Regions from separate parts of the Bradyrhizobium sp. LA6.8 genome, predicted to be linked through region 2. Evidence: predicted binding sites of a transcription regulator. Region 2 holds the regulator's gene; the other holds the start of a gene.
What was found. Region 2 encodes PhoB, which activates phosphate uptake and scavenging genes when phosphate is short. Its sites were predicted from a motif close to TGTCATNNANCTGTCAT; they were not measured.
Positions count from the first base shown of each region.

Region 1: a site for PhoB is predicted at 1,639-1,655, ahead of phnF (phosphonate metabolism transcriptional regulator PhnF). Genes of this name have one in related genera too.

Region 1 covers NZ_JBEPQQ010000011.1:113,873-117,280, forward strand. The annotation lists gene phnE (phosphonate ABC transporter, permease protein PhnE) at 1-706, shown strand, start outside; gene phnF (phosphonate metabolism transcriptional regulator PhnF) at 873-1,604, opposite strand; gene phnG (phosphonate C-P lyase system protein PhnG) at 1,724-2,188, shown strand; gene phnH (phosphonate C-P lyase system protein PhnH) at 2,193-2,801, shown strand; gene ABIA90_RS38230 (carbon-phosphorus lyase complex subunit) at 2,806-3,408, shown strand, end outside.
Region 2 covers NZ_JBEPQQ010000016.1:50,552-53,959, forward strand. The annotation lists gene ABIA90_RS43580 (aspartate aminotransferase family protein) at 1-65, opposite strand, end outside; gene ABIA90_RS43585 (GcrA family cell cycle regulator) at 522-1,034, shown strand; gene phoB (phosphate regulon transcriptional regulator PhoB) at 1,271-1,978, opposite strand; gene phoU (phosphate signaling complex protein PhoU) at 1,994-2,710, opposite strand; gene pstB (phosphate ABC transporter ATP-binding protein PstB) at 2,722-3,408, opposite strand, start outside.

The sequences.
Region 1 (3,408 bases), on a different contig from region 2:
CGACTTCTCGCCGTCGCGGTTTTTCGCAGGGCTGAGCCAGCTCGGCTGGATCAGCCTGATGATGATCCCGCCCGATCCCGGCTCTTCGCTCCCGGTCTATCTGAAGGCGCTGGGTGAGACGCTGTCGATCGCGCTGCTCGGCACGACGCTGGCGGCGGTGTTCGCGCTTCCGGTCAGCCTGCTGGCCGCTCGCAACGTCATACCCTCGCAGATCCTGCGTTTTCCGGTTCGCCGCTTCCTGGATTCGATCCGCGGCGTGGACACCCTGATCTGGGCGCTGGTCTGGATCAATGTCGTCGGCCTCGGCCCGTTCGCCGGTGTGCTGGCGATTGCCGTGTCGGATTTCGGTGCGTTCGGAAAACTGTTCTCGGAGGCGATCGAAGGCGCCGACCAGAAGCAGGTCGAAGGCGTCCGCGCCTCCGGCGGCAGTGCTTTGCACGAAATCCGCTTCGGCCTGCTGCCGCAGGTGCTGCCCGTGATCGCCGGCCAAGTGCTCTATTTCATCGAATCCAACACGCGCTCGGCAACGATCATCGGCATCGTCGGCGCCGGCGGCATCGGCCTCCAGCTCGCCGAGCAGATCCGCGTGCTGGAATGGCAGCGGGTGTCGTTCCTGATCCTGATGATTTTGGTCGCCGTCGCCGCGATCGATTTCATCTCGAGCAAGCTGCGGTTTGCGATTATTGGGCGCAGGGCGGTGGCGTAGCTTTCGTCCTTGTCCCCTTGTGGGAGAAGGTGGCGCGAAGCGCCGGATGAGGGGTCTGCCTCCTCAAACTCAGATCGGTGTTTGCAGAGACATACCCCTCACCCGTCTCGCCGCTACGCGGCGAGCCACCCTCTCCCGCAAGGGGAGAGGGTGAAGAAGAGCAGCCTCACCCGTTCTCCACCAGAAACTCCACCCGCTCCGCCGCAAAGCGCGAGTGCTTGGTCACCAGCGGCTTGCCGGCGAGATCGTGGTCGGTGGCGTCGACCACGAGGATCGGCCGTCCCAGCGGCAGATCGAGCCGCGCGGCATCGGTTGCGTCCACGATGCCGGCGGTGATCCGGGTCGCGCCGCGACTGTAGTCGCGGACGCCGTAGTGCTCGAGCAGTTTCGTCATCGAGCGCGTCGCGGCGAACACCTCGCCCGCGCCCGGAAACAATTCCGCTGACAGCCAGGTGGTGGAGACGCAGATCGGCGTGCGGTCGGCGAGGCGGATCGCCTCGATCCGCACCAGCGGCGCGCCGGCCTTCAATCCCAGTTCGCGCGCGAGTTCGCGGGTCGCGACGTCGTCGGACGCCTCGATCAGCCGGCCATGCGGTTCGCGGCCATCGGCGCCGACGATCTCGGAGAAGCGGGTGCGCGAGCGTAAGGGATAAGCGAGGCGCTGTGCCTCGACATAGGTTCCGCTGCCACGTTCGGCGCGCACGATGCCGCGCTCGGCAAGCGCGGCCAGCGCGCGCCGCACGGTGTGGCGGTTCACACGATAGGTCTCGGCGATCTCCATCTCGCCCGGCAGCTTGTCGCCGGCCGCAAAGCGGCCGTCGGCGATGCCGCGCTCGATGCCGTCGGCAACGAGGCGCCACAGCGCGACGCCCGAAGAGGCTGTGTCCTGCATGCTCATGTCGCCGAGAAGCCTACTTCAGAAATCACACGTTTGTCACGAAACAGTCATGGCGCTTCCGTATCAAGTTGTCTATTATCATAGACAACTTGGATTCGGCAAGTTCTGTCAAAAGCTCGGTGGATTTGGTGACCCAGCACAACAACCAGCAAGTCCAGCGCAAGGCCGCGATGGCCGTGCTGGCGCACGCGGAGGCGGGCGAGATCGCCGCTCGCCTCCGCGCTCTCGCCCTGCCGGCGCATCAGGAGCTACGCGCGCCGGAAAACGGTCTCGTCATGCTGCGCGGCCGGGTCGGCGGCGACGGCGCGCCGTTCAATCTCGGTGAAGCCACGGTGTCTCGCGCAGCGGTCCGGCTCGCGAGCGGCGAGGTCGGCTTCGGCTACACGCTGGGGCGCGATGGCGAAAAGGCGCGGCTGATCGCGCTGTGCGACGCACTGGCGCAGTCCAGTGATTTCGGCGAGGCGGTGGAGCGTGACGTTATCGCGCCGTTGCGCGAGCAGCTTATGATCCAGCGCAAGCAGGCGGCCGCCGAGACCGCCGCGACGAAGGTTGATTTCTACACCATGGTGCGCGGTGAGGGGTGAGGCCATGACCACGATTGCGGAACTACCGCCGGGTTTCGTCGACAAGGTGTTGTCGGCGCAATCGACCTTTCGTTCCGTCATGGACGCGATGGCGCGGCCGGGCTCGGTCCAGCGCATCGTGCCGATGGCGGGAGCGCCCGAGCCAACGATGCGCGGCACTGCCGCGATCGCGCTGACGCTGTTCGATCACGACACGCCGCTCTGGCTCGATGCCCGGATGGCGGAGAGGTCGGACGTGGTGAAATGGCTCAAGTTCCACACCGGCGCGCCGGTGGTGCAGGACTCTTCGATCGCGAGTTTCGCGCTGATCAGCGACGGCGCAGCGCTGCCGTCGCTCGAGCGCTTCGCGCTGGGCACGAATGAGTATCCGGATCGTTCGACCACGGTGATCCTTCAGGTCGAGAGCCTGAATTCGGGGCGCAGTTTCGAACTGCGTGGCCCCGGCATCGACGGTGTCGCGACGCTTCAGGCCTCGATCAGGCCTTTCGACCTGTTCGAACGGCTGCAGTTCAACGAGGCGCTGTTTCCGCGCGGCATTGATTTGGTGCTGGTCGCCGATGATGCCGTGGTTGCGATCCCGCGCACCACGCGTGTCGTGAACAAGGGAAGCTAGTCGCATGTATGTCGCAGTCAAAGGCGGCGAGCGCGCCATCGAGAACGCCCATCGCCTGCTCGCCAATGCGCGGCGTGGCGACCAGAGCGTTTCCGAGGTCACGCTGGATCAGATCTCGGAGCAGCTTGGCCTCGCCGTGGACCGCGTCATGAGCGAAGGGTCGCTCTATGACCGCGAGCTCGCGGCGCTCGCCATCAAGCAGGCGCGCGGGGATCTAATCGAGGCGATCTTCCTGGTCCGCGCCTTCCGCGCCACCCTGCCGCGCTTCGGCGCCAGCGAGCCGGTCGACACCGGCGCGATGCGGGTGCAGCGGCGGGTGTCGGCGACCTTCAAGGACATTCCCGGCGGCCAGATCCTCGGGCCGACCTTCGACTACACGCACCGCCTGCTCGATCCTTCGCTTGGCCAGGGCTTTGTGCCTGAAGTGCCGGCGACGGCCGAAGCGTCGACGGCGCCCACGCCGCGTGTGACCGATATTCTGGGCCGCGACGGGCTGATCGAATCCTCGCCGCGGGCCGAAGACGGCGCCAGCGTCGGCGATCTTACGCGCGAACCGTTGAACTTCCCGGCCGATCGCGACCTGCGCCTGCAAAACCTCGCGCGCGGT
Region 2 (3,408 bases):
CGCTCGAAACCGAGGTCGGACCTGGCGAAAACGGGGAGCAAATGCGGCGCTGCGCTGTTAGTCATGACGATCACTTGAATGTTGCGGACGGTGTGAGCGTGCATTGCGCAACGCACCATTGACCGGCCCGGAAAACGAAACGTGCCGCCTTTTAAGGGCGGCACGCGAGACTATCTTATGCCTGGTGAAACCGGTGTCAATGCCGCCCGGAAAGCCTCGCGAAACGCAGAATCCGTAGTCTTGCGGTGGCGATTTTGCGTATTTCCGCCACGGAACATGTGGAAGCGAGTCGGCGGACTCTTGCGCGTGAGTCACGCCATATTGTAGCGTTTGGCTTGTCAGATACGACATCTCGTGCAGCAGTTCTGATCCTCTAAGTCCTCATGTACCGGCGTAAGCGTTCGGGCGCATCTGGTGCGCCCGGCGAGCCTTAAGGGATTCTGGCGGCACGGGTTTTTCGAAGCTTAGGCATTCGCCGTGCGGCCGCCAGGATGGCAGGCGCCGGCGAAGGAAAGGGTGCAATGACCGTTTTGACCTGGTCGGATGATCGCGTCGAGCAGCTGAAAAAGCTCTGGGAGGCCGGACTTTCGGCCAGCCAGATCGCCGCTGAACTCGGCAATGTGACCCGCAATGCCGTGATCGGCAAAGTGCACCGGCTCGGCCTGTCGGGCCGCGCCAAGAGCCCTTCGTCGGCAGCGCCGCGGCCGCGCAAGGCGCGCCCCGCCCAGCACATGATGCGGGTGACACGCCCGATCGCGCGCGGCAACACCGCGCTGGCGCAGGCCTTCGAAGTCGAGGTCGAGGCCGAACCGGTCACCTACGACAACGTCGTGCCGATGAGCCAGCGGCTGTCGCTGCTGGAGCTGAACGAGGCCACCTGCCACTGGCCGGTCGGCGATCCCTCGAGCCCGGATTTCTTCTTCTGCGGCGGCAAGGCGCTCTCCGGCCTGCCCTACTGCGCTCAGCACTCGCGCGTGGCGTATCAGCCCGCGGCCGATCGCCGGCGCGCGCCGGTGAAGCCGGGTCCGCGCTGAGGTCGTTCTGAGCTCGGAAAGGAGCCGTCACACGATGGCGGCTCAACAAATCCGATGTCGTTCCGGACAAGCGCGCCTCAAACGCGCGCAGATCCGGGACCCTTAACCACCGCAAGATGTGGCTACGGGGACTCGGAGTTACCTTTTGGCACAATAATCACTCGCGGTGGGTGTCCCGGACCCGCGCTTACGCTTGTCCGGGACGACACCGAGACTGTGGCCGCAGCTCACCGAGCTTACGCCTGCTCCGCCTTCGCAAAGCGATCGTCCAGTGCGTAGCCCGCGCCGCGGACGGTGCGGATCGGGTCCTGCTCGCGGCCGAGATTGAGCAGCTTGCGCAGGCGGCCGATATGGACGTCGACGGTGCGCTCGTCGATGTAGATGTCACGGCCCCAGACGCTGTCGAGCAGCTGCTCGCGCGAGAACACGCGGCCGGGATGCTCCAGGAAGAACTCCAGCAGGCGATATTCGGTCGGGCCGAGATCGATCGGCCGGCCCGAACGCGCCACGCGACGCTTGTCGCGGTCAAGCTCGATGTCGCCATAGGCGAGCACGGTGGCGAGCCGCTCCGGGCTGGCGCGCCTGAGCAGGCCCTTCACGCGTGCCAGCAGCTCCGGCACCGAGAACGGCTTGACGATGTAGTCGTCGGCGCCGGTCGCAAGGCCCCGCACCCGCTCGCTCTCCTCGCCGCGCGCGGTGAGCATGATGATCGGGAGCTGCTTGGTCTCGGGCCGGGTGCGCAGCCGCCGGCACAGCTCGATGCCGGAGAGGCCCGGCAGCATCCAGTCGAGCACGATCAAATCGGGGATGTGCTCCTTGAGGCGGGTGTCGGCATCGTCGCCGCGCATCACCGTCTCGACGTCATAGCCGTCGCCTTCGAGGTTGTAGCGGAGAAGCTCGGTGAGAGCTTCCTCGTCCTCAACCACCATAATGCGTGCGCCCATGGTGTTCGTCGCTCCTTAAGTGTTCGGGACCGTCGTGGCGAAGGTCGTCATGTCGCCCTTCGGCCGCTTGTCAGTGATCGCCTGGCCCTCGATCATGTAGAACACGGTCTCGGCGATGTTGGTGGCGTGGTCACCGATGCGCTCGATGTTCTTGGCGCAGAACATCAGATGGATGCAGAACGAGATGTTGCGCGGATCCTCCATCATGTAGGTGAGGAGCTCGCGGAACAGCGAGGTGCAGATGGCGTCGACTTCCTCGTCGCCCTTCCACACCGCCATTGCCGCCGGCAGATCGTGCGCGGCATAGGCGTCCAGCACCGACTTGACCTGCTGCTGCACGAGGTCGGTCATGTGCTCCAGGCCGCGGAACAGCTTGAGCGGATGGAAATCCGTCTCCAGCGCCGCGACGCGCTTGCCCATGTTCTTGGCGAGGTCGCCGATCCGCTCGAGATCGGTCGCGACGCGCATGGCGCCGACGATCTCGCGCAGATCCACCGCCATCGGCTGGCGGCGCGCAATGGTGAGAACGGCGCGCTCCTCGATCTTCTTCTGGAGCGCGTCGAGCTCGGCGTCGATGGTCACGACGCGCTGGCCGAGCGCGACGTCGCGGCGGATCAGCGCGTCGACGGAATCGACGATCATGCGCTCGGCGATGCCGCCCATCTCGGCGACCAGGCGCGTGAGCTCCTGGAGGTCGGTGTCGAAGGCCTTTGCGGTATGTTCAGAACCCATGTTCCGTCTCCTCAGCCGAACCGGCCGGTGATGTAATCCTGCGTGCGCCGGTCGGTCGGCGACGTGAAGATCTTGCTGGTGTCGTCGAACTCGATCAGCTCGCCGAGATACATGAAAGCGGTCTTGTCGGAGACGCGCGCCGCCTGCTGCATGTTGTGGGTGACGATCGCGATCGTGTAGTTCTCGGACAGCTCCTGGATCAGCTCCTCGACCTTGGCGGTCGAGATCGGGTCGAGCGCCGAGCAGGGTTCGTCGAACAAGATCACCTCGGGCCGCACCGCGACCGTGCGGGCGATGCAGAGGCGCTGCTGCTGGCCGCCGGAGAGCGACAGGCCGGAGGCGTTGAGCTTGTCCTTGACCTCGTTCCACAGCGCGCCGCCGCGCAGCGCCTTCTCGACGCGGTCGTCCATCTCGGACTTCGAGATCTTCTCGTAAAGGCGGATGCCGAAGGCGATGTTCTCGTAGATCGTCATCGGGAACGGCGTCGGCTTCTGGAACACCATGCCGACGCGAGCGCGCAGCAAATTGAGGTCCAGCTTGGGGTCGAGGACGTTGGTCTGGTCGAGCATGAGCTGACCGGTGACGCGCTGGCCCGGATAGAGGTCGTACATCCGATTGAAGATGCGCAGCAGGGTCGACTTGCCGCAGCCCGACGGGCCGATGAACGCCGTGACGCGGTTGGTGCCGAGCGCCAGATT